DNA from 4 places in the Mesorhizobium sp. M0018 genome. Region 4 is predicted to be linked to each of the others. Evidence: predicted binding sites of a transcription regulator. Region 4 holds the regulator's gene; each other region holds the start of a gene.

Region 1 (7,753 bases), on a different contig from region 4:
TCGAAAGGTCTGCGCCGTCCGCCATCAAGCAGCGACAGCGGCTGCAGTATCGCTTGCCCCTTGATTTTTGGCCGCTAAACCTCGATATCGGGCGCAAATCCACACCATTCGAAAATGACGGGAAACGGCGATGAGCGACCAGGCAAAAGACGAACGCGCGCCCGATGAAGCCGAGAAGACCGAGGCTGCCGCGGAGCCAAGGGAAGGTGGCGTCGACGGCGACTATGAGGCGCTTGTGCGGCTTCTGAAGGAAAACGAAGAGCTGAAGGATCGCGCGCTGCGCGTCGCGGCCGACATGGAGAATTTGCGTCGCCGTACCGCGCGGGACGTCCACGATGCGCGCGCCTATGCGGTTGCCAATTTTGCCCGCGACATGCTTTCGGTGTCAGACAATCTGCGCCGTGCGCTGGATGCCATCCCGGAGGAGGCCAAGGCGTCGGGCGATGCCGGCTTCAAGGCGCTGATCGACGGCGTCGAGATCACCGAGCGCGCCATGCTGTCGGCGCTGGAACGCCACGGCGTGAAGAAGCTTGAGCCCGAGGGCGAGAAATTCGATCCGAATTTCCACCAGGCGATGTTCGAGGTGCCCAATCCCGACGTACCGGCCAACACAGTCGTGCAGGTCGTGCAGCCCGGCTATTCGATCGGCGAGCGTGTTCTGCGGCCGGCCATGGTCGGCGTCGCCAAGGGCGGCCCCAAGCATGTCGCAAGCGAAGCGCCGGTGGAGCCGGGGCCGGTCAACGAGCAGGCTGAGAAAGATGCGTAAGTTAGGGGAGTAGGGGAATAGGGCAGTACGGGAGTAGGGCAGTACGGGAGTAGGGAATAGCGCTACGTCGGGTAAAGTAGAGCAATTGCCTACTCGGGCCCTTGCCTTCTCTCCGCCTACTCCCCTACTGCCCTATTCAGGCCGCAAACCGCTGCGCTTCTCCGCCATAATAATTGACGTAGCGGGCACCGATCTCCTTGACCGGCATCACCACGAACACGTCGACCGTCGAGAATTCACGGTCGATGACACAACCGTCGCCGATGCGCGCGCCGACGCGCAGATAGCCCTTGACCAGCGGCGGCATCGCCGCGATCGCCGCCTTGGTGTTGACGGCCTCGATCGGCATCAGATCCATGGAACAATAGCGCCCGGCGACGGCGCGCACGTCCCAGGATGAATTCGTCCGGCAGTGGTGGGCAAGATAGGTCAGCGCCTCGGCATGTGCCGCAGGCACGGTGCCGTGGAACGACGCGCAGCCGGTCATCACGCCGATGCCGTAATGGTTGATGTAGGCCCAGATGCCTTGCCACAGCGCCTCGATGGTGCGCTTCGAGCGGTATTCCGGCAGAACGCAGGAGCGGCCGAGCTCGAGGAAGCGCTGGCCGGGATGCCGCGCGATGAGCTTGGTCAGCTCGAATTCACCTTCGGAATAGAAGCCGCCGGCGGCCGCGGCAATCTCCTGCCGCAGCAGGCGGTAGGTGCCGACGATGCGGCGATGCTCGGGGCCGGAAAGCGAAGTATCGAAGACCAGCAGATGATCGCAGAGGGGATCGAAGCGATCGGCATCGCGGCGGTCCTGCATCTGGAACAGGTCCTTCCTGGCACCAAGCTCGTCGTAGAACACCCGGTAGCGCACTTCCTGCGCGGCAGCGATCTCGGCCTCGTTGCGGGCGAGCCGCACTTCGAGATTGCCGATGCGGCCGAGCGATGCGCCTTTTATGACGGCATCGGCGTTCCGGCCGACGAGCAAAGGCCCGCTGGCGTTCGGCCGAGCATCACATTCCGGCATGACTGTATGCACGAGTGATTCTCCTTCGAGCCATCCCTCTTGGCACGGGGATACGGTGTAGGTGCAACAGGATTGTGACAGTACCGTGATACGGCTCTGCGGGCAATACTTCGTCGGCTGGGCAATCTATCAACCGTCTATGTTGTGCCTCAGGCGGCCGCTTGCCCTTCGACCGCATGAACCAGGGCATCGGGGTCGAGCGGCTTGGTGACGAAGCCGCTGGCACCGTGAGCGAGCACGGCGTGGCGGGTCTTTTCCTGGCTGTCGGCCGACAGCACCATGATCGGCACTGGCGGCACCGCGGTCTCCTCCTCATGGCGGCGGATGGCGGCGATGGCGTCCAGGCCGTCCATGACAGGCATATGCAAGTCCATCAGCACCACGTCGTAACGGTGCTTGTGGCCGGTGCTGATGACCGCCTCGACGGCGGCCTTGCCGTTGCCGACCACTTTCACGCGATGCCCGGCCTTCAGCAGCGTGGCGCGGGCCAGCATGGCGTTGATGTCGTTGTCCTCGGCGATCAGCACCGACAGGCCCTGCTGGCGGGCGCCAATGGCGTGCCCCGCCTGCGCGCCGCGCCTTTGCAGTTGCGGCTCGGCGATGACCGGCGCGTGGCTGGTCAAAAGCACGCGCAGCAATGTCTCGCCGCGCACCGGCCTCGCAAGGAAGGTGGCGTAACCATTGGCACGGAACTCGCCAAGCATGCCACGGTCGGTCGGTGCAATCAGCGTCACTGCCTCGCAATCGGCAAATCCGCTCTGGCGCAGGCGCCTGAGCAGCCTGCCGTCGCTTTGCTCCATGGCAGCATCGATCAGCAGCACGTCGCAGCTCTCGGCGAAAGGGGTGGCCTGGGCTGCGGCGGTGGCCAGATCGACCGTGCCGCCATTGGCGCGAATGGTGCGGGCGAGGGCTTCGGCCTCGACCAGGTTCTTCGACACGATCACGGCATGCCGGCCCGACAGCGCGTCCTGGCGGATCTGCGGCGCCTCGACGGCGGAAATAGCGGGAATCTCGAAGACGAATTCGGACCCCTGGCCAAGCCGGCTCGACACAGAGATAGTGCCGCCCATGGCGGTCACCAGGCGCTTGGAAATGGCGAGACCGAGGCCGGCACCGCCATGCGCACGGGTCGAGGTGCCGTCAGCCTGTTCGAAGTCCGCGAATATGCGCTCCATGTCCTCCTCGCGCAGACCGGGGCCGGTGTCGGTGATGGTGAAGCGGATGCGGTCGGTGGTTTCGGTGCGGACGCGGGCGATGCTTGCCAGGACGCCGCCGCTGTCGGTGAACTTGACGGCGTTGCCGATGAGATTGAGCAGCACCTGCCTGACCCTGCCGGGGTCGGCGGTGATCAGCTGCGGCACGTCGGGTTCGACATGACAGCCGAGGCCGATATCCTTGGCAAAAGCCCGCGCCGCCAAAAGCTCGATGACATTGTCGGCGATCTCGCGCACCGACATCGGCTGCGGTTCGGGATCGAAGCGGCCGGCCTCGATCTTGGAGTAGTCGAGCAGGTCCTCGATCAGCGCCAGCAGCGCGCTGGCCGAGGTCGAGATGGCGCCGACATAGGTCCGCTGCTCGGGCGAAAGGCTGGTGTCGGCGAGAAGCCGGGCCATGCCCATGATGCCGTTCATCGGCGTGCGGATCTCGTGGCTGACGGTGGCGAGGAAGCGCGATTTGGCCTGGCTCGCATATTCGGCCCGCTCGCGGGCGGTGATCAGCGAGGATTCGGCGCGCTTGCGAGCGGTGATGTCGCGGGCGATGGCGCGATGCGAAACGGCGCCGCTGTCCTTGTCGCGCACCGACAGCTCGATCCAAGAGAACCAGCGTGGGCCGTCCGGCGTGCGAATGGCGACGTCGGTGGAACTCAGGCATTCATGGTCGGAAAACGCGGCGTCGGGGACGATGCCGACATCGATGCCTAGTTCGGCCAGGGTCTTGCCGGCAAGGTCGCGCTGGTCGGTTTCGACAAGGTCGGCGAAAACCTTGTTGGCGTAGACAATGTGGCCGTCGCGGTCACGATGGACGACGAGATCGCCGAGTGCATCGATCAGCCCGCGAAAGCGCTCCTCGCTCTCCTGCATCTCCCACATGCGGTCGGCCAGCGTCTCTATTTCGGCGCGGCTGCGGGCGGTCGTGGCATCGAGCAGGGCCACCGCGCGGCGCTCGGTGCGCCTGTTGCGCAGATGCATGGCGAGCCCGGCGATGGCTGTCGCCAAAAGGCCGATAGTGATGAAGATCGGCGCCCCGGTCAGATGCGAAAAGCCTGCCAGCACGACAATGGCGACGAGCGTCAGGAAGGGCAGGCCTTCGCGGTTGGAGGCCGGCAGTTCCGGCGCCAGCGGTGGCGCGGCGACAAGCTGCCGTCCTGGCGCCGCGGGGGCCGTCCCGTCGGCCCGTTCGGCTGGTTCCGCCTCTCTGATGCCGGGTTCCGCAATCATACGGAAATCCTGCCAGACAGAGCTTATCGAAGGTTGTGGTTGATCGCTCGAATTTTACCGGTCGCGCTCTTTTTTTTCCCTTGGGGGCTCACATATCCACCACCACGCGGCCGCGGATCTTACCCTCGACGATGTCATGCGCGGCGCCGATGATGCCGTCGAAGCCGATGCTCGTCGAAAGGCTGGCAAGCTTTGCGTGGTCGAGATCGGCGCCGATACGGCGCCAGGCCTCGAGGCGGACCGCCTTCGGCGCCATCACCGAATCGATGCCGAGCAGCGAGACGCCGCGCAGGATGAAGGGCGCGACGCTTGCCGGCAGGTCCATGCCGCCGGCGAGGCCGCAAGCGGCAACGGCGCCGCCATAGGAGGTCATCGATAGAACGTTGGCCAGCGTGTGGCTGCCGACCGCATCGACGCCGCCGGCCCAGCGTTCCTTGGCGAGCGGTTTTGCGGGCTGGGCAAGCTCGTCGCGTGAAATCACTTCCGCGGCGCCGAGGTCGATCAGATAGGGGCTTTCGGCAGCACGGCCGGTCGAGGCGATGACGTGATAGCCGAGGCTGGACAGGATCGAGACCGCGACCGAGCCGACGCCACCGGCAGCGCCGGTCACCGCCACCGGGCCGCGATCGGGCACGATGCCGTGGCGCTCCAGCGCGATGACGCAAAGCATGGCGGTGTAGCCGGCGGTGCCGACCGCCATCGCATCATGCGGGCTCATGCCGTCCGGCAACGGCACCAGCCAGTCGCCCTTGACGCGGGCGCGCCCTGCAAAGGCGCCGAAATGCGTCTCGCCGACGCCCCAGCCGTTCAATATGACCTTGTCACCCTTGCGCCAGTCAGGATTGGAAGACGAGATGACGGTGCCGGCGAAATCGATGCCCGGCACCAGCGGCCAGTGGCGGATCACCGGCGCCTTGCCGGTAATTGCAAGACCGTCCTTGTAGTTCACCGTCGTCGCCTCGACCGCGACGGTGACGTCGCCCTCCATCAGGTCTGCCTCGGTAAGCTCGGTCACCGCGACCGACTGGTTTTTCTCGGCGTCACGCGAAACGAGGATGGCTTTGAAGGTTTCGGGCATTTTTTCTCCTCGGGCTTGCAGATCAGAATGTGTGGCGCCAGGCGAGTGAGGTCAATCGCTCGACGCTCCGCGCCGCCAGCCAATGAGTTCGTCGAAGACGACCAGCACCGCACCAACCGAAATGAAGGCGTCGGCGAGGTTGAAGATCGCGAAGGACCAGACCGGCGTATGGAACAGGACATAGTCGATGACATGACCGTAGATTGCGCGATCAATCAGGTTGCCGAGCGCGCCGCCGACGATCAGTGCGAAGCCGATGCGGGCAAGCAGGTGGCCGGGCGGCGTGCGGGCCGCAAGATAGAGCACGAAAGCGACCACCAGAACCGCGACGACCACCAGGCCGGTGTCGCCGAAGGACGAAAACAGCGAGAACGCGATGCCGGTGTTGTAGGTGCGGTACAGCGCCAGGAACGGAAGCAGGTCGAGCCGTTCCTGAAAGGCAAGACCGGTTTCGACTAGGTATTTCACCCACTGGTCGAGCGCTATCGCGGCGACGACCAGAAGAGCATACGGCCTCCAGGACTTCATGGTTTGCAGTTTCACGGTTTGAGATGTCACGATCTGGCGTCCTCCGGGCCGAGCTTCAGCGCGCCGCGCCGGATCTCGAACAGCATGACGCCGGTGGCCACTGCAAGGTTGAGCGAATCGGCGCGGCCGGCCTGCGGTATCCGCAGCAGTTTGTCGCAGCTTGCGGCAAGCTCGTCAGGCAGGCCTTGCTGCTCGTTACCCATCATCAAAAGCACCGGGCCCTTTGAAAAATCGACCGAGCGGTAGTCGACCGCACCCTTCAGGTGGGTGCCGGCGACGAGGCCGGGGAAGCTCGTTCGCCAGGCGAGAAAAGCTTCGGGCGACGCCTTGGCGACCGGCACGGCGAAAATCGAGCCCATGGTGGCGCGCACCGTTTCGACCGAAAAGGGATCGGTGGTCTCGCCGACCAAGATGACGCCCCTGGCCCCGACAGCGTCGACCGTGCGGATGACGGTGCCGAGATTGCCGGGGTCGCGGACGCGGTCGAGCGCCACCCAGACGTCGCCGTCACGGGCGCGGATGTCCTTCAACGGCAGGTATTTCTGCGAGAACACGCCGACGACCATTTGCGGATTGTCGCGGCGGGTGATGGCGACCAGCACTTTTTCCGAAACTTCAAGGACGGTGCCGCCGGCGGCGACCGTGCGCGCCGCGACCTTTTCAACCGCCATATTGCCACGTCCGGCCTTGGCGAAGACCAGTGTCCTGATCGACCAGCCGAGATCGAGCGCGTCGATGACCAGCTTCAGGCCTTCGGCCATGAAGGAATTCTGCTGGTCACGGAATTTCTTCAGCGCGAGCGCCTTGATGTCCTTGACCAGCGGGTTGGCGAGGCTGGTGACTTCCTTCACCTGCCCGGGCGCGCCCGCGTGCCGTTCGTACGCACTCATTCAGGCCACCCAGCGCGAGAACAGCGAGGTCGAAAGCGCCCGACCGGCAGATTTCTCGCGGATGATCAATTCACCCGACTCGACCGTGCCGCCCATGCCGGCGAAGGTGTCGCGCATCAGGGCATGGATGGCGAAAAAAGAGGCGCGGATCGAATAGGCGGTCAGTACCACGGCGAGCGGCTTCGGCGTCAGGATCGTGCGGCAGATATCGGTCAGCGCCGGCAGGTCCTCGAACAGCTGCCAGACCTCGCCTTTCGGTCCGCGGCCATAGGCGGGCGGGTCGAACAGGATGATGTCGTAGCGGCTGCCGCGGCGCTCCTCGCGTTCGGCGAATTTCACGGCATCGTCGACGATCCAGCGGATCGGCTTTTGCGACAAGCCCGCCATTTCCTGGTTTTCGCGCGCCCAGCCGATCGCCTTCTTGGAAGCATCCACGTGGGTGACCTCGGCGCCGGCACGCGCCGCCACCAAGGAGGCAAGGCCGGTGTAACCGAACAGGTTCAACACCTTCACCGGCCGTTTTGCCGCCGCGATCAGTCCGGCCATGTGGTCCCAGTGCGAGGCCTGCTCGGGAAAGACGCCGACATGGCGAAACGAAGTGAAGCGGCCGAGATAATCTATGCCGTCATGCTTCATCGGCCAGGTCTCGCCGAGCGGCGTCTTGGGGAAGCGCCAGCGGCCGATGCCTTCCTCGTCGGTATCGCCGGTGAAAATGGCGTCGGCGCGCTCCCAGTCCCTGGCCGGCAAAGCCTTTTGCCAGATCGCCTGGCCCTCCGGCCGAACGATGCGGTAGGGGCCGTATTGCTCGAGTTTTTCTCCGGCGCCGCTGTCGAGCAACGCGTAGTCCTGATTGGGGCCGACCTCGAGGATCAGCGGCAGATGTTCGGCAGGCAGCGCGCCATCGCGACGGGATAGAGGGCGCGGCGCGGCTTTCGGCTCGGACCGGTCCTGCAGTTTAGGCTCCGAACCGGCGGTCAGGCCGGCGTCGCGCCGCCGCGGCTGCTCCGCCCCGCCCTTCGGGGGCGGGCGGCTGTCGCGGCG
Region 2 (7,753 bases), on a different contig from region 4:
ATTTTCATCGCCCGCTTGCTCCTCAAGAGCTTGCGCGCCTGCGATGCGGCGAGCACCCATGTCAAATCGATGGCGACCAGGACCACTGCCATGGTCGCCGTCAATTCGATCCAGCCGACCATGCTGACCGAACCGAGGTCGATGATGGTCGGCAGCAGCGCCAGATAGAACATCATGATCTTGGGGTTGCCGAGCGTCACGGCCATGCCGGCAAAGAACAGTCTGACGGGCGAATCTTCGCGCGGCAGCGCGCCTTCCTTGGCCTCGACCGGTGCCGTCCACATCTTCCAGGCAAGCCAGCCGAGATAGGCGACGCCGACCCACTTCACGACGACAAAGGCAAAGTGGAACGTCTGCGCCACCACGGCGAGGCCAAACACCGCCAGCGACAGCCAGATCGCTTCGCCGATCCACATCGCAAGCAGGAACGGGAACACGTCGCGAAACCCTTTTACGATGACCCGCGCCACAAGAGCGGCGATCGATGGGCCGGGCGAGCCGGCGGCAACAAGCAGGGCGCCGGCAAAAATCAGAAGCGATGTGAAATGCATGACGCGGATCCCGTTTGAAATGTTTGGGTCGTTCAAGATAACCCAACTGGTCCGACGACAGTAGCGTCCACCGAAAGAAGGCTTGTCGGCCAGGCACCTCGCGGTTAGAAATGTCGTCCCGACATCATTTCGAGCTTCACTTTGCCTTCGTAACCGCCGGTCTCGTCAACTCCCCCAACACAGAGCAGGGCGTCGCAGTCGCGATGCCTATTTTCACATCATGTGTTCCTCGGGTGGCGGTTCGAGACCGGTTTGGCACTGCTGAACCGCTGTCGCGCATAACCACCCGCGACACCTGATTTCCAACTGCCGCAGTCTCTCGCCACGCCGTCCCCGCATGGGTTCTCGATATCGCCGATCTGACGAACTTCCCGACGGGAAGGGCTTTTCGGCATGCCTTCGATACTGCGTATCCGCTGGACGATCACACCCAAGACCGCACCTCGACCTCACCTCAACTGCAATCGCTGCGGCGGCCTGAAAGCCTATCGCTGCAGCGGCAAATTCCGGGTCAATGCCAACGGCAAGCGCATTGACGCCTGGTTGATCTACCGCTGCATCGACTGCGACAATTCCTGGAATTTCGGCATTCTGGAGCGCTGCAGCCGCCGCGATATCGAACCGACAATATTGCAGGCGCTCGAAAGCAACGATCCGGTCCTGGCGCGGCGCCATGCCTTCGATGTTGCCGCATTGCGAAGCAGTATCGGGCGCGTCGAGGAGTTTCCCGAAGCCGTCGTTCATAAGCAGGCGCTCGGGGATAGACCGGAAAATACCAGCGCGCTCGAACTTCAGCTCTGGCTCGAAATGCCGACAGCGCTGCGGCTCGACCGGTTGCTCGCCAACGAACTCGGTGTCTCGCGATCGCGGCTTCAGGTTTGGGAAGAGAAACGATTGCTGGTGGTTGGTCCGGACGGAGCCAAAGCCTTGCGCAAGCCAGCGCGGGCGGGAACGGCGATCCAGATCCACCTGTCTGGCGAACCAGACCGGGACAAAATCATTTCGGCTGCAGGTGAATGAGGCAACGGCAGGGAATCCGTACGGCCAGGGGTCAGTCGCCCTCTTTGGAGGCCGAGCCAATCAAACCCTTGGCCGCATCGAGATCGCAGTCGGCGACTTGCACATGGATCAAGCCAAGCCTGCCCGTGTCGAGAAGATAATTCGCGAGAGCATAAATTCCATACGCGTCGAGCATCGACACGCAAACTTCGGCCTCGGGTCGATTGTCGTATATGACAGCCGTGACGAGTTTACCGCTCATTGCGCGGTATTGCCCTTTATGCCGCGCCGACCACTTTCGCCGACTTCTCAAAACGCTTGCGCTCATTCGGATCGAGATAGAGCTTGCGCAGGCGGATGGTCTTCGGCGTCACTTCGACCAGCTCGTCGTCCTGGATCCAGGCCAGCGCGCGTTCCAGCGTCATGCGGATCGGCGGTGTCAGCTTTACCGCCTCGTCCTTGCCGGCGGCGCGGATGTTGGTCAGCTTCTTGCCCTTGAGCACGTTGACTTCGAGGTCGTTGTCCCTGGAATGGATGCCGATGATCATGCCCTGATAGACCTTGACGCCCGGGTCGATGACCATCGGGCCACGGTCTTCCAGGTTCCACATGGCGTACGCCACCGATTCACCCTGTTCGTTGGAGATCAGCACGCCGTTGGTACGGCCCGGCAGCTCACCCTTGTAAGGTTCATAGGCATGGAACAGCCGGTTCATCACAGCGGTGCCGCGCGTGTCGGTCAACAGTTCCGACTGGTAGCCGATCAACCCGCGCGTCGGTGCGTGGAAGACGATGCGCTGGCGATTGCCGCCCGAAGGGCGAAGCTCGACCATCTCGGCCTTGCGCTCCGACATCTTCTGCACGACGACGCCGGCATGCTCCTCGTCGACGTCGATGACGACTTCCTCGACCGGCTCCAGCAATTCGCCGCTATCGCCCTTCTGCATGACGACGCGCGGCCGCGACACGGCGATCTCAAAACCTTCGCGGCGCATCGTCTCGATCAGCACGGCCAGCTGCAATTCGCCGCGGCCGGAAACGAAGAACGAATCCTTGTCAGGTGATTCCTCGATCTTCAGCGCGACATTGCCTTCGGCCTCGCGCAGCAGGCGGTCGCGGATGACGCGGCTGGTCACCTTGTCGCCTTCGGTACCGGCCAGCGGCGAATCGTTGACGAGGAAAGACATCGTCACAGTCGGCGGATCGATCGGCTGCGCGTGCAGCGGCTCGGTCACCGACAGGTCGCAGAAGGTGTCGGCGACAGTGCCTTTCGACAGGCCGGCGATGGCGACGATGTCGCCCGCCTGCGCCTCGTCAATGGGCTGGCGCTCGAGCCCGCGGAAAGCAAGGATTTTCGAGATTCGGCCGGTTTCGACCTGGGTGCCGTCATGGTGCAGCACCTTGACCGCCTGGTTGGATTTCAGCGTGCCGGATTCGATACGGCCGGTGATGATGCGGCCGAGGAAAGGATTGGCTTCCAGGATGGTGCCGATCATGCGGAATAGGCCGGGATGAACGGTCGGCGCCGGCACGTGCTTGATGACGAGGTCGAACAGCGGCGCCAGAGCCTGGTCCTTCGGACCTTCGGGGTTTTCCGAGACCCAGCCGTCGCGGCCTGAACCGTAAAGGATAGGGAAGTCGAGCTGCTCGTCGGTAGCGTCAAGTGCTGCAAAAAGATCGAACACCTCGTTCACCACTTCGACGTGGCGGGCATCTGGCCGGTCGATCTTGTTGATGACGACGATCGGCTTCAGTCCAACCTTGAGTGCCTTGCCGACCACGAATTTGGTCTGGGGCATCGGCCCCTCGGCGGCGTCGACCAGCACGATGGCCGAATCCACCATCGACAGAATGCGCTCGACCTCGCCGCCGAAGTCGGCGTGGCCGGGCGTGTCGACGATGTTGATGCGGGTGTCCTTCCAGTCGACCGAGGTCGCCTTGGCCAGGATGGTGATGCCGCGTTCCTTTTCGAGGTCGTTCGAATCCATGGCGCGCTCAGCGACGCGCTGGTTGTCGCGGAACGAGCCGGACTGTTTCAGAAGCTGGTCGACGAGGGTGGTTTTTCCATGGTCGACGTGCGCGATGATCGCGATATTGCGGATTTTCATGTTTCGGTCTCGGGAGCGTTGCAGGCAGCAGGCCAAAAGGCGCTGCCTCTTTCGGTTGGGCGGCTCATACAGGGTTTTTCGCAATTGCGAAAGAGGAGGCGAGCCACCAAATAAAGTCACCAAATCTTAAATGTCTTGGTGTGAAGTGGAATTATTAACCAAGGCGGAACCTTTCATGGTCCGGACAGTTCGAATTTCATGATCGAGATAGGCATCAAACTCCGGCCGATTTTGGCATGTACCGCGCTCGCCGTCCTCCTCGCGGCCGGCGCGGCGCAATCGGCGGCGTCGTTCAAGGAGACGCGGTCTGCTTTGCCGTCCGACAAGCCGTCGGCGGAGCAGCTTTTTGCCGATGCTCCCGATGGCGTCGATCCGGTGGTGACCGGGCCGGTCAGCGCCGCCTTCAAGCAGCGGCAGCAAAATGCCGGATGCGACAGCGCCGTCTGGCCCAACATTCCCGTCGTCTGCTATCCCGATTGATATACGTTCCTACCCTCGGGCTGGCCCGAGGGTAGTGGCGCCGTCGCTCACGCCGACCGCACCGGATCAAGCGTGACCTTGTAGAGTTCGCTGTCGTCGCGATCCATCAGCCGCACCGTCAACTGTTCGGTGGCGCCATCGATCTCGACGAGCCCGAAGAACTGCAGGCCGGCCGAAGGCGCCAGGTTTTGACCCTGTTCGGCAGTTGGTGCCTTTATGAACTTCAGCTCCGGGCCGAATGTCATATCGAAACCATTAGGCCCGAACGTCCCGGAATGGATCGGACCCGAAACGAATTCCCAAAACGGATCGAAGTCCTGGAACTGCGCCTTGTCCGGATTGTAGTAATGCGCGGCTGTATAATGCACGTCTGCGGTGAGCCAGACAGTGTTGCTGATACCCGCATTCTTTATATAGCGAAGAAGGTCGGCAATTTCCAGCTCACGCCCTTTGGCCGGGCCATTGTCGCCATTGCTGACCGCCTCGGCCCCTACCTTCTTGGTGCCGTCGTTCCAGACGACGAGGCCGAGCGGCATGTCGGCGGCGATGATTTTCCAGGTTGCGTTGGAATTCGCCAGTTCACGCTTCAGCCACTTGATCTGCTGTTCACCGAGGATGCGCGATTGCGGCGTCATCGTCTCCTGCATATCCGGACCGTTGGGGCCGCGGTAGGAACGCATGTCGAGGAAGAACACGTCGAGCAGCGGACCATAGGCGATCTTGCGGTAGACGCGGCCGGGCTCCGACGGCTCGTAACGGATCGTCGTCATTTCGTGGAAGGCGCGCGCCGCACGTGCCGCCAGCACATGGATGGATTTTTCAGTGTAGCGATCGTCGGCGCTCAGGTCCTTCGAGTCCGACCAGTTGTTCAGCACCTCGTGGTCATCCCACTGATAGAAGGTCGGACAGATGGCGCTGAGCGCCAGCACATGCCTGTCCATCATGTTGTATTTCCACTGCGCCCGGTATTCGTCCAGCGTCTCGGCAACCTTGCGCTTCTCGTCGATCAGCACTTTGTTTTTCCACTTGCCGCCGTTGGGCAGGTCGACCTCGTCCTTCATCGCACCATCGGCATAGATCGTATCGCCCGAATGCAGGAAGAAGTCGGGCGTGTGCTTGGCAATGGTGGCGTAGGTCTTCATGCCGGTCTCGTCGATGCCCCAACCTTGGCCGGCGGTGTCGCCCGACCAGGCAAAGCGAATGTCGCGCTTCGAGGCAGGTGCCGTGCGGAAGCGGCCGACGACCGGCTCGGAAACGGCGTTGATGTCGGCAAGATCGGCCGCGACCATGCGGTAGAAGATGTCCTGGTCGGAGGCGAGATCGGTAAGCAGCCGCTTCACCGTATAATCGCTGGCCGGCGAGGTATCGAGCGGCGCGAGGCGGACGGCATTGGTGAAGCTTTCGGTCGGCGACACCTCGAACATGACGCGCGACGGCCGGTCGGTGCGTGTCCAGACCATGCCGCTGGTGGCGTCGACGTCGCCGGACTGGATGCCATGGGTGAAAGCCGGGCGCTGATTGGCGCGCGAGTAATAGGGGAGGGCGAGGCCCGAGGCGCCGACCAGGCCAACGGCGCTGGCCGACGTGACGAAAGCGCGCCGCGTCATCGAAATCTTGTTCATGGCTGTCTCCTGGATGGCGTTGAACGTCGCCGCCAAGCTCCAGCTTCAATGTTTCAGGCACATTTCGAAACGATGAAGGTTTGATAACAGTGAACAGGCTGGCGAATCTCCCCCTCGAGGGGGAGATGTCGCCGAAGGCGACAGAGAGGGTCGTCTCGGATGGAGCACCGACCTCTTGCGCCTGCGATAAGGGGCCGAGCCCCGTTGGACCGACCCCCTCTGTCCGCTTCGCGGCCATCTCCCCCTCAAGGGGGGAGATTAGCACGGCCGATTGCGCCCTACGCCGCCTGCGGTTCCGGATCAAACGCCGGGCGGCTGGTGTTGATCAGCAGCGAGATGCAGGCGGCGGCTATTGCCGTCATACCGGCGATCAGGAAGGCAAGCTCGTAATTGCCTTGCAGCTCGCGCATGGTGCCGCCGAAGAAGGCCGCTGTCGCGGCGCCAACCTGATGGCCGGCGACGATCCAGCCGAAGACGATCGGCCCGCTGCGGTCGCCGAACGCCTCGTTGGAAAGCCTGAGCGTCGGCGGCACCGTGGCGATCCAGTCCAGTCCGTAAAACACCGCGAAGATGATCAGGCTGGTCGCCGAGAAGCCGGAATAGGGCAGATAGATCAGCGACAGGCCGCGAATGCCGTAATAGACGCCGAGCAGCTTGCGCGGGTCGAAACGGTCGGTGAGCCAGCCCGACAGCGTCGTGCCGATCAGGTCGAAGATGCCCATCATCGACAGCAGGCCTGCGGCCTGCACTTCGCCGATGCCCATATCGCCGCAAAAGGCGATCAGATGCGTGCCGACCAACCCGTTGGTGGTGAAGCCGCAAACGAAGAAGGTGGCGAACAGATACCAGAAGACGCGCGTGCCGGCGGCGCGGCGCAGCGTGCTCAATGTATGCGAAAGGAAATTGCCTTGCGAGGCTGGCGGCACCGGCGGCACGTCGTCGGCATCGGCGCCATAGCGGACCATGCCGATCGACGCCGGGCGCTCCGGCACCAGCATATAGACCAGCGGCACCAGGCAGGCGGTGGCCACGGCAATGGCGATGGCGACCGGCTTCCAGCCGCCCGACTGGGCGAGCGAGGCGAGCAGCGGCAGGAAGACCAGCAGCCCGGTGGCACTGGACGCCGACATCAGCCCCATCACCAAGCCGCGATTGGTCTTGAACCAGCGGTTGACGATGGTCGCGCCGAGCACGGTGGCGACGGCGCCCGAGCTGACGCCGGAAAACACGCCCCAGGTGAGGAGCAGATGCCACGGTTTGGTCATCAACAGGCTGAGCGCGGTCGATCCCGACATCAAGAGCAGCGCGGCAAGCAAGGTGCGGCGCAGCCCGATCCGCTCCATCAGCGCCGCGGCAAACGGCCCGGTCAGGCCATAGAGGAAGATGCCGGTGGCCGCCGCCAGCGACACCACGTCGCGCCGCCAGCCGAAACTGTTCTCCAGCGGCAGCATCATGACTGCCGGCGCCGAACGCAGGCCCGCTGCGATCAGCAGGCAAAGGAAGATGACGGCGACCACGACGAAAGCGTAGCGCTGGCCAAACGGGCGGGATTGAGCTATCATGTTACTGACCGGTACGTTGCAGGAGCGCGAAACATACGTACCGACCGGTAACATTGTCAACCAGCTAATCGGCAGACCAGGCATGAAAAGCATTGAACCAACGATCAAGGCCAATGACGCACCGCCGCCTCGCGCCGCCGAACGGATTCTCCAGGTGGCGCGCGATCTGTTCTACCGGCAAGGCATCAGGGCGATCGGCGTCGACGAGATCGTGCGGCGTGCCGGCGTCACCAAACCCAGCCTCTACCGCAGCTTTCCGTCCAAGGACGAGCTGGCCGCATCCTACCTCCGGCACTATGACCTCGAATTCTGGGAGCGTTTCGACGAGGCGGTGGATGCCCATCCCGGCGATCCGCGCGCGCAGATCGTCGCCTTCCTGACGCGTGTCGGCAAGCGTACGCAAAGGCCCGACTATCGCGGCTGCGGCATGA
Region 3 (7,753 bases), on a different contig from region 4:
TGGGTAAGCCGGGGGGCTCATGTCCGATATTCCGTTGTTTTTTGAGCGCCTGAACCGGCGCGCCTTTCTTGGTGCATCCGCTCTGGGCGCGGCCTCCGTGGCTCTTTCGTCGTGCACTACGACGGACGTGGCGGCGCCGGTGCCCGCGGCACCAAGCGATCCGGCTTTCGGCGATGCCGCAAGCATGTATGCCGCGCGCATCGACGAGGGCTATCAACTGCCGGCAATCCCGGTAGCCAAGGTCGATCCGAAATTCGTGCGGCAAATCGTGGCCGACCCGACTGGAGAAAAACCCGGCACGATCGTCGTCGATACTTCCGAGCACTTCCTCTATCTGGTGCGCGACGGCGGCAAGGCAATTCGCTATGGCGTCAGCCTCGGCAAGGCCGGTTTCGGATGGACCGGCAGCGCCGTGGTTCAGGCGAGAAAGAAGTGGCCGGTCTGGACGCCGCCGCCGGAAATGATCCAACGCCGGCCGGAACTGGCGAAATACAAGGACGGCATGCCGCCCGGCCCGCAGAGCCCGCTTGGTGCCCGCGCGCTGTATCTCTTCCGTGACGGCAAGGACACGATGTATAGGCTGCACGGCACGCCGGAGTGGGATTCCATTGGGAAGAACGCTTCCTCCGGCTGTGTGCGCTTCATGAATCAGGACATTATCGACCTCTACAGCCGCGTCGACGGCGTCGCGCCGGTCTTCGTGCGCCCGAACCTGTCGGCCGCCGGGAAGATCGCCGCCGTGTCGAACAGGACGGCCGAGCCGATCGATGCCGGCGTGCCAAAGGACGCGGAGATGTTGAGGTAAGTGCCTTCGACTGGATCGTCAGTCGCAGGTTTTGCAACGCACTAGGACACCGTCCTTGCGCGGGCGAGCCGCAACTGAAGGGCACGACCGCTCAATCGCGCCAGCTCAGGCGGACGCGTTCCGCGCGTCCGCCTGAGTGGGTGCCGCTACTTCTTGGCGAGGCCTGGGAGCGTGACCTGATAGACCAGGAACATGGTGTCGACATCGGCGCCATCCTCGGCCTTGTAGGCCGCGCCGACCTGGAAGCCGTCCTGCGTGAGGAAGTCATTGTCATTGGCGACGAACAGGAAATAGTCGTCGGGCAGCTTTGGATCGAGGACGCTCACCACCGACATCGCCTCCCATTTCTCCGAAAGGTTGTTGCGGTCGTTGGGCGCGCCATTGTGCAACCCGAAGCGGCCGAGCTCGGACTTGTCGTTGATATCGATGAACGGCGTCAGCTTGGCCGGCGTCACCGATGGATCGAGCTCACCCTTGGGTGCCAGTGGCTTGTCCTTGTCGAACTCTGTGCCGGCGATATCGGTTGCCGCCGACACATCGACGACGCTGATCTCGCGATGGAGCGAAGTGTCGCCCTTCAGCCCCTGGCCATTGCCGCTGTCGCGCGCCAGCATCAGGAAGGTCTTGTCCGACAGCGCCACGATTTCACTCTGCGCGGCGATCTTGGTTTTGCCCTTGGCATCGGTGAACACCGGCAGCGGCACGACATATTCATGCGCGAGCTTGAGCTGGCCGGGATCCGAGGCATCGTAGACCAGCGCGCGCGTGTTCTGGCGCGTCGAGGCGGAATCGCCGCCATCCTGCCTTGGGGCCGACTGCAGCACGGCAATCAGGAACTTGTCGTCCGGCGTCAGCGCCATGCCTTCGAGGCCCTGGTTGTTCTGACGGCCGGTTTCGGGATCCTTCGGATCTGGGTCTGCCGCGCCAGGTCCCGGATTGTTGGAAGCAAAGTTTGGCGTCCCGTGACGCATCGGGACAAGCGCCGCCGGCGGCTGCGTTGCCGACATCAGACGCCCATCGGCGGAGAAGCGGTAGATGTTCGGACCGTATTCGTCCGAGATGAACATCGTGCCGTCGGGCAGCCGTGCGATCGCTTCGTCATCGAGCGCGAGCTTGCCGTTGGCTTCGGGCAGGATCGGCATGTCGTCGGTCGCGGCACGCACGCCGTTGAGCGGATCGAGGCCGGTTGCGTCGGTACCCTTGTCGTCGGTCAAAAGCATGGTGTCGGCAAGCGTCGCGGTGAGGCCCGATTGTTCCTGGCCGGTGGCCGGTGCCGCACCCGGCGCGATCGGCGCGAACTCGAGGGCGATCGTGTTGAGGCGCGGACGGTAATCGGTGGTGCCGACGACATTGTAGCCGCGATCCGGCAGCAGCCACAGCGAGCCCTTATAGCCATCGGCGCCACGCGTCCAGCCGGCAGCGTCGATCGACATACCCGAGCCCGAGCCAAACGTCTCGCCGAACTTGTCCTTCTGGCTGGCCGGGATGCGGCCGACACCGACCAGGCCCTTGTTGACGAAGCTGACGCCGCCGACGGTCGCGGCGTTTTCAGCCAAGGCCGGGGTCAAGGCGGTGAACATCGCCAGCGCGACGGCGAGGGACGCGGTTCGGTGCAGGTTTTTCATGGATATCCTCTTTTGAGACAAAGCTGCCGGGATCTGAAAAAGCGCCGCGTGGCATCGAGGATGCCGCGAAAGCCTTCGGAGAAGCGATCTAGGACGCGAACATGATACTTGCGTGACAGTGCCGCGCTCGCTTGTCCCCCATGGTCGCAACTGGCCTGGGTATGGCGAATTCGTCGTCGCCGAGCGAGCAATTAACGACTTTACAAATAATCGTTATAATGTAAAGTTATGACAATGAAAGGTCCCCGATGACTGCCTATCGTTTCGCCACCCGCCTCAATTCCTTTGCCTCGCGGCCACAGTCCGAGTGGCCCGATCTTGTCGGCAAACCGTCCATGCTGCAAATGGCGGCACGTGCGGCGAAGGTTGCGGAGTTGACCGATCTCGACCTCAACTACCCCGACCATGTCGATGAAAAGCCTGCGGAAATAGCGCGCAAACTCGGCGATATCGGGCTTTCCATCAATGGTTTCGCCATGCGCTACTATTCCAATCCGGCTTTCAAGCTCGGCGCCTTCACCAACCCGGATCCTGCCATTCGCCGCGAAGCCATCGACCTGACCAAGGCCGGCATCGACGCCACCCGCGAGGCGGGCGCCAGCCTGATGACCTTGTGGCTCGGGCAGGATGGCTTCGACTATGCCTTCCAGGTGGACTACGCAGCGCTCTGGCAACACGAAATCGATGGCATTCGTGAAGTTGCGGCGCATGATCCGGGCTGCCAAATCAGCCTTGAATACAAACCCAACGAGCCGCGCTCCTACAGCCTGATGCCAGATGCGGCGACTACATTGCTGGCGATCCGCGAGATCGGCCTGCCAAATCTCGGCGTGACGCTCGATTTCGCCCATGTGCTCTATGCCGACGAGCAGCCGGCCTTTGCCGCAGCACTCGTGGCGCGACACAGCAAGCTGCTCGGCGTGCATCTCAACGACGGCTACGCCAAGCGCGACGACGGCCTGATGGTCGGGGCCGTGCATACGCTGCAGACGATCGAGCTGCTCAGGCAGATCCGTCGAGACGGCTATGCCGGCGCCATCTACTTCGACACGTTCCCCGACATGACCGGGCTCGACCCGGTCCACGAATGCGAAGTCAACATCGCGACTGTCAAGCGCATGCTGCGCTTCGTCGATCGGCTGGAAAAGGACAATCGGCTGTCCACTGCCGTCGACCGTCAGGACGCGGTCGCCTCGCAGGCCATCATCCAGGAAGCCATGCTCGGGCCGGACAGCTGAGGCCGGCGGCATAGACCGTTTTTCAACAAGGGAGGAAGATCATGAAATTTCTACTTGCCACCGCTGCCGCTGCCCTGATGGCGCTGTCCATCGGCTCGGCTTTTTCCGCGGACCTCGCGCCGCTCAATTCCGACACCGAGAAGGATCGCATCGACTGGTCGCAGCTCGAGGCCAGGTTCGGTGCGTTCCCCAAGCTGCCCGAGGGTACCAAGGCGGGTGCGGTCTCCAAGACGCTGACCAATGAATACTGGCGCTCGCTGGGAGAGGGCTACAAGTCGTTCGGCGACCGCACCGGCGTGCCCGTCGTCTACCAGGCAGCGCAGAGCGAGGGCGACCAGCTCGGTCAGCTCACCATCGCCGAAGGCCTGGTCACACAGGGCTACAACGTGCTGCTCGTCTCGCCGCAGACCGACTCCAACCTGCAGCCGATCATGGAACAGGCCAAGGCGGCCAACGTGCCGGTGGTCAACGTCAACGACGCGGTCATCCCGCAGGCCGAGCATTATGTCGGTAATGTCCAGCGCGACAACGGCGTGCGCGTCGCCAAATGGTTCATCAAGAACCGGCCGGACGGCGGCAAGGTCGCCATCGTCGAAGGCCAGGCCGGCGTCTACGCCGCCGTCCAGCGCACCGATGGTTTCAAGACAACGATCACCGAGGCCGGCAAGTTCGACGTCGTCGCCAGCGTCCCCGGTAACTGGGATCGCCAGACCTCCTACGACGCGGCCACCAACATCCTGCAACAGCACCCCGATCTGATCGGCTTCTATGCCAACAATGACGGCATGGCGCTGGGCATCGTCGAGGCGGTCAAGGCTGCCGGGCTGCAGGACAAGGTTGCGGTCTTCGGCACCGACGGGATCTCCGACGCCTATGCCTCGATCCGCGCCGGCGAGCTGACCGGCACCGTCGATTCGTTCCCGGTGCTGACCGGCGAGGTGGCGCTGGAATCTGCGCTGCGGCTGGTGGCCGGGCAGAAGCTGCCGCGCGTCGTCGCCACGCCGCAGGCGCTGATCACCAAGGACAATGCCGACCGTTACTCTGGCGCCGGCGACGCCGTGCGCAAGGCGCTGCTCGAGGACGCGGCAGCGGGCCAGTAGAGCAGGGCCGGCAGGTGCCGGCCTTGGGTCGGCACCTTGCCTGGAGAACCGAAGCAATGTCAGCGCGGCTGCAATTCGAGGGCATTTCCAAAGAGTTTCCGGCTGTGCGGGCGCTGAGCGACGTGTCGTTTTCGGTCGGCGCCGGCGAGATCCATGGCCTGCTCGGTGAAAACGGCGCCGGCAAATCGACGCTGCTGCGCATACTGTCAGGCGTCTACCGACCGACGGCGGGAAGCGTGCTGATCGACGGCAAGCCGGTGACGCTGAACAATCCGGTCGCCGCACGCGCCGCGGGCGTGGCGATGATCCATCAGGAATTACAGCAGGTGCCACGCCTCAGCGTCGCCCAGAACATGTTCCTCGGCCATCCGTTGACGCGCGGCGGCGTCTTCGTCGCACGGCGCGAGCAGGAAAGCCGCGCTGCGGAAGCGCTGGCCGCCATCGACCCGACCATCGATCCGGCAGCCCCGCTTGGCTCGCTGAAGGTGGCGCAGCGGCAGATCGTCGAGATCGCCCGGGCGCTGCTCGACCGCGCCAGGATCGTGGCGATGGACGAGCCGACGTCGAGCCTCACGCCGAGCGAGTTCGAACGGCTGGCGGAAGTCATTGCCGGTCTGGCACGCGACGGTGTCGCCGTCATCTATGTCTCGCACAAGCTGGACGAGGTGTTCGGCATCTGCGAGCGCGCCACTGTCATGCGCGACGGCGTTGTGGTCGAAACCGTCGATCTCGCGCAGGTGTCGGAAAAGGCCGTCGTTTCGATGATGGTCGGCCGCGAGCTTGCCCAGGAACAACACCGCTCGCATGCTTCCCCCGAGATCAGGCTGAGCGTGCGTGGCCTCGCCTCGGCAACCAAGGTCCGTGACGTTTCGTTCGACCTGCATCACGGCGAGGTGTTGGGCATTGCCGGCCTGGTCGGGTCCGGCCGCACCGAACTGCTGCGGCTGCTGGCCGGCGCCGACCGGGCCTCATCAGGCGCAATAGAGATCGACGGCAAGGCGGTAAAGCTTTCCAGTCCGCGCGACGCCATCGCGGCCGGCATCGGCCTGGTGCCGGAGGAGCGCAAGCGCGAAGGCATCGTGCCGTTGCGGTCGATCTCCAGCAACATGGCGCTGGCCTCGATGGGCGTGTTCGCGCCGCGCGGCGTCATCGATCACAAAAGGCTGAAACGGGTCGCGGCCGAGAAGATGAAGCGGGTCAATCTCAGGCCGTTCCTGCTCGACCGGCCGATCCGCCTGTTCAGCGGCGGCAACCAGCAGAAAGCGATCATCGGCCGCTGGCTGGCGGCGGGAACGCGGATCCTTCTGTTCGACGAGCCGACGCGCGGCATCGATGTCGGCGCCAAGGCGGAGATCTACCACCTGATCGAGGAACTCGCCGCCGAAGGCCATTCGGTAATCGTCGTGTCGTCAGAACTCCCCGAGGTGATCCGGGTCGCCGACCGCGTGCTGGTCATGCGCGACGGCACGGTCGCCGCCGAACTGGACCGCGCAAGTCTCAGCGAACACGCGATCGCCGCGCACGCCATACCCCAAACGGAGATTGAGACCGGCAAGGCGCAAGGCCATCGGGCCGGTGCATAACGGACAGGACCAGCGGATGACCGATATAGCCCAACACACAGCAGCGCGCCCAAGGGCAGATTTCCTGCACCGGTTTTCCGTGCGCGACGCCGGCACGCTGATCGGCCTGGTGGTGATCCTTGCCGTCTTCGGGGCGCTGGTCCCCGGCTTCTTTGCCGAGCGCAACCTGATCAACATCCTGCAGCAGTCGAGCATCAATGCCTGCCTGGCGTTGGGCATGACGCTGGTCATCATCTCGGGCGGCATCGACCTGTCCGTCGGGCCGACGGCAGCGCTTTCGGCGGTCATCTCGGCCTCGATGCTGGTTGCCGGTGTGCCGTTTCCGCTGGCCATCGCCGCCGGCTTCGCCATCGGCCTTGCCTGCGGACTGCTCAACGGCGTGCTGGTCGCCTATGTCGGGCTGCAGCCCTTCATCGTCACGCTGGGAACGCTCAGCACCTACCGGGCGCTGGCGCTGATCTATACCGGCGGCAATCCGGTGCTCGGCCTGCCTGCCGGCTTCCGTGCCATCTTCAATGGCTCGCTGTTCGGATTGCCGTTGGCGGTCATCATCGTGGCCGTGGTCGCGCTGATTGCCTGGATCATCCTCAAGAAGACGCCGTTTGGCGAATTTCTGCTCGCCGTCGGCGGCAATGAGGAGGCGGCCTACATAGCCGGCGTGCCGATCGCCCGCACCAAGATCGCCGCCTATATGATCTCGGGCCTGCTGGCAGCGCTTGCAGCGCAGATCCTGATCGGCCGGCTGGGTGCGGCCGAACCCATTCTGGGCAATCTCTGGGAGCTCGACGCCATAGCAGCGGCGGCGATCGGCGGCGCCTCGCTGATGGGCGGCAAGGGCAGCGTCGTCGGCACCATCCTGGGTGCCATCATCCTTGGCAGCATGCGCAACGGCCTGACGCTGATGAACGTGCAGTCCTTCTATCAGCTCCTGGCAACTGGCCTTATAATCCTCGCCGCGATGCTTATCGATCGCGTGACGAGGGGACGTGGATGACCTTGACCGGGCTGGACCTGAAAGCAGTAGGACCGCGCATTCGCATGATGATGCCGCATCTGACGCCGCTCGAGGCGAAGGTGGTTGAAACGGTCTTCGGACGGCGCGGCTTCGACGAGACCATACCGCTCAAGCAGATCGCCGAGGAGGCCGGTGTCTCGGAGGCGATGGTGGTCAAGATCGCCAAGAAGCTGGGTTTTTCCGGCTATCGCGACTTTCGCACGGCGGTCTATGAATACAGCCGCCTGCCGACCGCCGAGATGCATCAGGAGCTGTCGGTGGACGACAGTTCGGCCGAGATCGTGCAGAAGGTGTTCCGCACCTCCATCCAGGCGCTGGAGGAGACGCTCGCCATCCTCGACATGGACGATTTCGACCGTGCCGCCGATCTGCTTTACCGCGCCAGGA
Region 4 (7,753 bases):
CGAAGACGAGGAACCCGGTAAAGGTCTGCGCGGCACCCGTATCCTTGCCGAACTGCACGAGCCCGCTGGCGTGCTGCTGGTCGTCGGCCATCGCCTTTTCGATTGCCTCGCGCCGCGCCGGCCCGGTGAACATGTCGTAGCCGATGCTGGATTTGTTGGACGGATCCAGCGGTTCGAACAGCACGATGGGCGTACGCCACGGTAAGTTCGTGTCGGGATAGATCGGATGGCTTGCGCCGTGATCGTGCAGGATGTCGCGCTCGACCGCCGCCTCGTTGCCAGTTTTCGCCAGGCGGAGGAAACCGATGCCGCGCAGGCCGGCGAAATTATTGTCGACGTCGAGCGCGTTGAAGAAAGCCTTGAACTCGCCCTGCGAGATACCGCCATTGCGTGCGTCGAACAGCGCCCGGGTCGAACGCAGCAGCGACAGGTCCAGGTCGATGCGGCTTTCGATCCGGTTAAGCGCGTCGTCTGCCGTCGCCTCGAATTTAATGCGGGCCGCCTCCTGGGTGGCAAAATAGGCAAAACCCGCCATCGTCAGGCTGATCAGCGCGACGGCGATAAAAGCGACGGTCGGAAAAAGCTTCTTCAATTGCTGATACGTCCCGTGGACGGTTCGGCATCTTTATGGGCAAGTCCTGACGCCAACACAATGGCGAGGCCAAAGCATGGTGACGGCTGGCACATTTTGGCGGCGTGTGATTAGCCGGCTAATTCTCGTTCATGCGGCGATCTTCAGCGCGCCCGGCCCCGGAATGGCGCCGGGTGGGCACTTGCCGAGGATGATCATGCCGAGCACCTCGTCCTGGGTGACGTCGGTTGTGCGCGCCGTTCCGACAACCCGACCGTTCTTCATGACGCAGACACGGTCGGCAAGCTCGAACACGTCGTGAATATCATGGCTGATCAGGAAGATGCCGATGCCGTCGGCCTTGAGCTGCCTGACCAGTTCGCCGACCTGCGCCGTCTCTTGCGGCCCGAGTGCCGCCGTCGGCTCGTCCATGATCAGGATGCGAGCATTGAACAGGATGGCGCGGGCGATCGCCACCGACTGCCGCTGGCCGCCCGAAAGCTTTACCACCGGCTCCTTGAAGCGTTGGAAACGCGGATTGAGCCTGCCCATCACTTTGCGCGCCTCGGCCTCCATGGCGACATCGTCGAGCGTCCCCCAGCCGGTCATCAGCTCGCGGCCGAGAAACAGGTTGGCGGCCGCATCGACATTGTCGGCCAGCGCCAGCGTCTGGTAGATCGTCTCGATGCCGTACTTCTTGGCGTCGCGGGGATTGGAGATCGAAGCCTCCTCGCCGTTGACGAAAATCTGGCCCGCATCGCGCTTGTAGGCGCCGGACAGGATTTTTATCAACGTCGATTTGCCGGCACCGTTGTGACCGAGCAAAGCCATCACCTCGCCCGGGAAAAGGTCGACAGAGGCATCGTCGACGGCGCGAATGCCGCCGAAAGCGATGGAGATGTTGCGCATGTCGATCAGCGGCGTGCCCGTGGGAGCGGTTTTGTCTGCCATGATCGTTCCTCCTCCCTAAACGCGTTTGCGATAGACGGTATCGAGCCACACCGCGAGCACCAGCACGGCGCCGACAACGATGCTCTGCAGCGGTGAATCGATGCCGAGCAGCACCATGCCGGACTGCAGCGACTGCATCAAAAGCGCGCCGAGCATGGCGCCGAGCACTGTGCCGGAGCCGCCGGCGAGCGACGTGCCGCCGATCACCGCCGCCGCGATGACCAGCAGCTCGTCCAACGTGCCCAGCGCATTGGTCGACGAGTTCTGCCTGGCTGACGAGATCGCCGCGGCGATCGTCGCCAGCACGCCCATGATCATGAACACCTTCATGGTCACCCAGCGCGTGTTGATACCGGCAAGGTTGGCTGCTTCCGGATTGCCGCCGATGGCGAAGACATAGCGGCCGAAACGGGTACGCTTGGCGATGAAGGTCATGATCAGCCCTACGGCTACAGCCATCAGCACGGGTATGGCGATGCCATGGGCGATGAACAGCCCGCCTTCGGGAACCGTTATATTGTTGGCCGCCGCATATCTGTTCACGATGCCGACCGGCCAAGGATAGGAATTGGCAAGCCATATGGCGCCCATGATGACAGCGCAGGTGAGGACACCGAGGAACGTCTCGGCCCAGATCGGGCGCAACGGAAAGCGGAACCGCTTGCGCTGCACCCGCCCGTTGAGCAGCATGAACACAACCGCTAGGCACGCGACAATTCCGACGATCCAGCTCCATCGCGCGCCGATCGAACCCGCCGGCCCGCCCCCCATCAGCTGGAAAGTGGCATCAAGCGGCGCAATCGTCTGACCGCTGGCGACCCACCATGCGGCACCCCGCCAGACCAGAAGGCCGCCCAGCGTCACGATGAAGGCCGGCACCTCGAGATAAGCGATGATGTATCCCTGGAACGCTCCGATCAGAAGGCCAAGCGCCAGGCCGATGGCCAGTGCCAGGATCCAGATCCAGGGATTGCCTAATTGCAGACCGATCATTCGCACCAGGAAATGCACCTGCGCAAAGCCCATGACCACGCCGATCAGACCTTCGGCGGAACCGACCGACAGGTCGATATTGCGCATGACGATAACCAGCACCATTCCGGCGGCCATTATGGCCACGGCGGAAGTCTGCACCGACAGGTTCCAGAGATTGCGTGGCGTCAGGAAGGTCCGGCTGTCGAAGTCGAACGGATTGACGCCGAGCCGTACGCTGGAAATGACATGCAGACCGACCCAGATGACCAGCAGCGCGCCGACCATGCCGAGCATGCGCGTGTCGAGTTCGGTTGCCTTGAGAAATCGGGCAACGATGCCGAGCTCGGATTCCCGTGCCCGGTCTGCCGTGCTGTCGACCGGCGTGTTGGACGTCGTGTCGGTCATGATGTTTCTCCCGCCGGGTTGCCGTCTGCCGCGGATGCCGGAAGCAGCCTAGAAGTTATCCGCCGGAAGCGGAAAAACAACTCTTGTTGAAAAACGCCGCGGCGAGCGGCCGCGGCGTTCGGACTTCTCGGAAACGTCGGCTCAGTTGCAGACTGCAACAGTGCCAGCCGTCACGCCGGCGCAGACCTCTTCTTTCTTGATCCAGCCGGCGTCGATGACGACGTTGAGGTTGTCCTTGGTGATGGCGACCGGGGTCAGGAACAGCGACTTGACGGTATTGCCGCCGGGCGTGGTGAAATCCTTCACGCCGGCAATGTCGGTCATCTGCTTGCCGTCGGCCAGCTGCGAGGCGATCTCGGCGGCATTCTTGCCGAGCTCGCGCGCATCCTTCCACACCGACACGGTCTGTGTGCCGAGCGCGATGCGGTTCAGCGCGGCGTGGTCGCCGTCCTGGCCCGAAACCGGAACCGATCCGGCCAGCCCTTGCGCTGTCAGCGCGGCGACGACGCCGCCGGCAGTGCCGTCATTGGCCGCGACCACGGCATCGACCTTGTTGTCGTTGGCGGTCAGGAACTGTTCCATGTTCTTCTGAGCGTTGGCCGGCAGCCAGCCGTCGGTATAGGCCTCGCCGACATTCTTGATCTTGCCGCTGTCTATTGCCGCCTTCAGCACCTCCATCGAACCGGCAAACAGGAAATCGGCATTCGGATCGGAACCCGAACCCTTGATGAAGACATAGTTGCCTTCCGGCTTCACCTTGAAGACTTCCCGGGCCTGCATGCGGCCGACTTCCTTGTTGTCGAAGGTCAGGTAAAAGACGTCCTTGTTCTCGATCAGCCGGTCGTAGCCGACAACCGGAATACCTTCGTCCAGCGCCTTTTGCACGGCCGGCCCGATGGCCGAGGCGTCCTGCGCCAGGATGATCAGTGCGGTGGCGCCCTGCGAGATCAGGCTCTCGACGTCGGTGAGCTGCTTGCCGGGGTTGGACTGTGCGTCGGCGGAAATATACTTGTCGCCTGCGGCCTCGATGGCCGCCTTCATTGCGGCCTCGTCGGTCTTCCAGCGCTCTTCCTGGAAGTTCGACCAGGAAACGCCGATGACCTTGTCTTTAGCCTGCGCCACCGACGCCAGCGCCAGCGTCATGGCGACACCCGCCAGAATGGCGGTCGTGAATTTCTTCATCATATCCTCCCTGCGCCGCGTACGGCGTGACCAATTGGCTCAAAGACCAGCTTAGAAGCTCTAATTTTTTCGAGCCTCGAAAAAATACTGGCCCGATCTCCGGCTGCTGTCAACATCGATTCTGATGGATTTTGATGACTCTGCGAGTTTTTTCGAGCGTCGGAATAAACGATGACAGCGCCACCTGCATCTGACACTATTTGCCTCATCCGACACTATTTGTCGGACATTACCGACGGCTTCCGGTTCATGAGCGGCCGCGGCAACCGGGAGGAAAGCAAAACAATGTCGGTCGGAATCCGCCATGACGATTTGCGCCGGCGCAACCGGGCGATCGTGATCTCGGCGGTGCGCCGGGCCGGCCAGCCATCGCGTACTGAGATCGCAGCTACCACCGGCCTCAGTCATTCGACCATATCGGCGATTTCTTCCGACCTGATACGGGAAGGCATCCTCGCCGAGAGCAAGCCAAGTGAGCCCGTTTCGTTGAAACGCGGTCGTCCGCAAGTCGGCCTCGCCCTCAACCCGGAAGCGGCGGCGGTGCTGACCGTGGTGTTGTCGCTGAATTTCCTTTCGGCCGCCATTATCGACTATACGGGACAGGTGGTCGCCGAGGAACAGCGCCGGCTGGACACGCTGACTATGCCGCGCGACGAGCTGATCCGTGAATGCATGGCCATCGTCCGGCGCCGGCTGCAGGATCCAGATCTTGACGTCCGCAGTGTCGCCCGCATCGCCCTGGCGATTCAGGGCATTACCGACTCCCCTGCACGCGCCATGCTGTGGTCGCCGATCACGCCGCAGACCGACATCGCCTTTGCCGACATGCTGGAGGACGAATTCGGCATCCCGGCAACGGTGGAGAACGACTGCAACATGATGGCGGTGGCTTTGCGCTGGCGCAATCCGGATCGCTATCGCGATGACTTCATCGCCATCCTGCTTTCGCATGGCATCGGCATGGGGCTGGTGCTGAAGGGCGAACTGTTCACCGGGACGCATTCCTCGGGCGGCGAATTTGGCCACATGATCCATCGTCCGGGCGGCGCGCTCTGCCGTTGCGGGCGGCGCGGCTGCATCGAGGCGTATGCCGGCAACTACGCCATCTGGCGCAACGCCAGGCAGATGAGCGAAGACAGCGAACCGGTCGCCGACGTCAGCGACGCCGACATGCGCGCACTGGCGGCCCGGGCGCGCGAGAAAGATGGGCCGGAACGCGAGGCCTACCGCAAGGCCGGCGAAGCGCTGGGTTTCGGTCTCGGCTCGCTGTTCGCGCTGATCGATCCGGCACCGGTCGCGATGGTCGGCGCCAGTGCCGCCGCCTTCGATCTGATCGAGCCGGCCTTGCGGAAGGCAATCGCCCAGACCGCCGGCGGCCAGCATTCAGGCTCGATCTCCTTCGATACAGAGCCGAACGAATTGCCTCTGATCCGCGAAGGCTGCGCGATGCGGGCGTTAAGCTTCGTCGACCAGGAGATTTTCGCGCCGGGCGCGCAAATGAGGCCCAGCGTCAGAAAGAACGTAGCCTGACCAGGCGGGTCAATCTTCCCTGATCGCATAGCCGGCGCCGCGGATGGTGCGGATGACATCCGGCATCCGGCCGTTGTTGACGGCTTTGCGCAGCCGCCCGACATGCACGTCGACGGTGCGTTCGTCGATGTAGATTGTCTCCCCCCAGACATTATCGAGTAACTGGCTGCGCGAGAAGACACGGCCCGGATGCCGCATCATGAACTCGAGCAGCCGGAATTCGGTCGGCCCGAGCCTGATTTCGCTCTTCTTGCGATAGACCCTGTGCGATTCGCGATCGAGCACGATGTCGCCGACCTTCAGCACGCTGGACAGCACTTCCGGCTTGGCGCGCCGCAGCAGCGCCTTGACCCTGGCCATGAATTCCGGTGTCGAAAACGGCTTGACCAGATAGTCGTCGGCGCCGGTCGAAAGACCGCGCACCCGGTCGCTCTCCTCGCCGCGCGCGGTCAGCATGATGATCGGCAGCCGCTCGGTTTCGGGGCGCACCCGCAACCGACGACAGAGCTCGATGCCGGAAACCGCTGGTATCATCCAGTCGAGCACCAAAAGGTCGGGCACATTCTCCTGCAAACGGATCTCGGCTTCGTCGCCGCGTGTCACCACCTCGACCTGGTAGCCTTCGGATTCGAGATTGTAGCGGAGCAGCACACCCAACGGCTCCTCGTCCTCCACCACCATTATGCGTGGTGCGATCATCGGCTGGGCACCCCCATCATGTCACCGGTGCGGACATTGTCGTTTCGTCCTGCTTCGGACGATTGACCGGCAATTGCTCGCCGGTCAGCACATAATACGCATTTTCGGCGATGTTGGTGACATGGTCGCCGATCCGCTCCAGATTCTTGGCGCAGAACAGCAGGTGCGTGCAAGCGGTGATGTTGCGCGGATCTTCCATCATGTAGGTCAACAGCTCGCGGAACACGGACGTGTATTTGACGTCGATGCGCTCGTCGGCGGCACGCAGCTTGGCCAACGCGGCCGCATCGCCTGCAGCATATTCCTCGATGACACCCTGCACCTGGATGAGAACCAGCTGCGCCATCGCGTCGATGGAATGCGACAGGTCCCGCGGCGTGGCGCTGAGGCCGACCGCACTCACGCGCTTGGCGATATTCTTGGCAAGGTCGCCGATGCGTTCGAGGTCGCCCGCCATGCGGATCGCTCCGACCACATGGCGAAGATCGTGGGCCATCGGCTGGCGTTTGGCGATCAGGGTGATGGCGCGGTCGTCCAGTTCGCGTTGACGCGCATCCATGATGGCGTCGTCGGAAACGACGCGTTGCGCCAGCACGTTGTCGGAATTCAACAGCGCCTTGGTCGCCCCGCCGACCATCGAACCGGCGAGGTCGGCCATGTCGCGGATCAGCTTGCTGATCTGCTCGAGATCCTCGTCGAAAGAAGCGACTGTGTGTTCGCCCATGGTCCTGTCCTCATATGCATGATCGGAACGGCTCAGCCGAAGCGGCCAGTGATGTAGTCCTGCGTGCGCTTCTCGCGGGGCGACGTGAATATCTTCTCGGTCCGGTCGAACTCGACCAGTTCACCCAGATACATGAAGGCCGTCTGGCGCGACACGCGCGCCGCTTGCTGCATGTTGTGGGTGACGATGACGATCGTGTAGTCGGCTTGCAATTCGTCGATCAGTTCCTCGATCTTGGCAGTCGACAGCGGGTCGAGCGCCGAAGCCGGTTCGTCGAGCAGAATGACTTCCGGCTTCACCGCCACGGTGCGGGCGATACAGAGCCGCTGCTGCTGGCCGCCGGACAGGCTCAAGCCGCTGGCGTTGAGCTTGTCCTTGACCTCGCTCCACAGCGCGGCGCGCTTCAACGCCTGTTCGACGCGGCCGTCCATCTCGGACTTGCCGAGGTTCTCGTAAAGCCTGACGCCGAAGGCGATGTTCTCGTAGATCGACATCGGGAACGGCGTCGGCTTCTGGAACACCATGCCGATCTTGGTCCTGAGGAGGTTGAGATCCTGCGACCGGTCGAGAATGTTCTTGCCGTCGAGCAGCACCTGGCCCTCGGCCGTCTGTTTTGGGTAGAGCTCATAGATGCGGTTGAACACACGCAGCAGCGTCGATTTCCCGCAGCCCGAAGGGCCGATGAAGGCCGTGACGCTGCGCTCGGGCAGCGACAG

Evidence for each region. The regulator PhoB, encoded in region 4, activates phosphate uptake and scavenging genes when phosphate is short. The targets are predictions, from matches to a motif close to TGTCATNNANCTGTCAT.
Region 1: olsB (l-ornithine N(alpha)-acyltransferase) is a predicted target of PhoB. The motif match lies at 1,842-1,858, and genes of this name have one in related genera.
Region 2: NKJ81_RS15285 (alkaline phosphatase D family protein) is a predicted target of PhoB. The motif match lies at 5,833-5,849, and genes of this name have one in related genera.
Region 3: NKJ81_RS02650 (esterase-like activity of phytase family protein) is a predicted target of PhoB. The motif match lies at 2,532-2,548, and genes of this name have one in related genera.

What each region holds. Positions count from the first base shown of each region.
Region 1 covers NZ_JAMYVL010000001.1:361,228-368,980, reverse strand. Annotated here, with positions in the region: gene grpE (nucleotide exchange factor GrpE) at 131-766, shown strand; gene olsB (l-ornithine N(alpha)-acyltransferase) at 903-1,778, opposite strand; gene NKJ81_RS01780 (PAS domain-containing hybrid sensor histidine kinase/response regulator) at 1,928-4,216, opposite strand; gene acuI (acrylyl-CoA reductase (NADPH)) at 4,305-5,294, opposite strand; gene lspA (signal peptidase II) at 5,346-5,822, opposite strand; gene NKJ81_RS01765 (TrmH family RNA methyltransferase) at 5,849-6,712, opposite strand; gene NKJ81_RS01760 (RsmD family RNA methyltransferase) at 6,713-7,753, opposite strand, start outside.
Region 2 covers NZ_JAMYVL010000009.1:171,457-179,209, reverse strand. Annotated here, with positions in the region: gene NKJ81_RS15310 (LysE family translocator) at 1-551, opposite strand, end outside; gene NKJ81_RS15305 (DUF1062 domain-containing protein) at 945-1,571, shown strand; gene NKJ81_RS15300 (hypothetical protein) at 1,603-1,812, opposite strand; gene typA (translational GTPase TypA) at 1,829-3,658, opposite strand; gene NKJ81_RS15290 (hypothetical protein) at 3,857-4,138, shown strand; gene NKJ81_RS15285 (alkaline phosphatase D family protein) at 4,186-5,760, opposite strand; gene NKJ81_RS15280 (MFS transporter) at 6,039-7,322, opposite strand; gene NKJ81_RS15275 (TetR/AcrR family transcriptional regulator) at 7,405-7,753, shown strand, end outside.
Region 3 covers NZ_JAMYVL010000002.1:81,679-89,431, forward strand. Annotated here, with positions in the region: gene NKJ81_RS02645 (L,D-transpeptidase) at 20-805, shown strand; gene NKJ81_RS02650 (esterase-like activity of phytase family protein) at 952-2,430, opposite strand; gene NKJ81_RS02655 (TIM barrel protein) at 2,679-3,668, shown strand; gene NKJ81_RS02660 (sugar ABC transporter substrate-binding protein) at 3,710-4,768, shown strand; gene NKJ81_RS02665 (sugar ABC transporter ATP-binding protein) at 4,825-6,351, shown strand; gene NKJ81_RS02670 (ABC transporter permease) at 6,368-7,345, shown strand; gene NKJ81_RS02675 (MurR/RpiR family transcriptional regulator) at 7,342-7,753, shown strand, end outside.
Region 4 covers NZ_JAMYVL010000005.1:150,026-157,778, forward strand. Annotated here, with positions in the region: gene NKJ81_RS09135 (CHASE domain-containing protein) at 1-592, opposite strand, end outside; gene NKJ81_RS09140 (ATP-binding cassette domain-containing protein) at 722-1,522, opposite strand; gene NKJ81_RS09145 (sugar ABC transporter permease) at 1,538-2,902, opposite strand; gene xylF (D-xylose ABC transporter substrate-binding protein) at 3,044-4,084, opposite strand; gene NKJ81_RS09155 (ROK family protein) at 4,370-5,614, shown strand; gene phoB (phosphate regulon transcriptional regulator PhoB) at 5,624-6,313, opposite strand; gene phoU (phosphate signaling complex protein PhoU) at 6,330-7,037, opposite strand; gene pstB (phosphate ABC transporter ATP-binding protein PstB) at 7,070-7,753, opposite strand, start outside.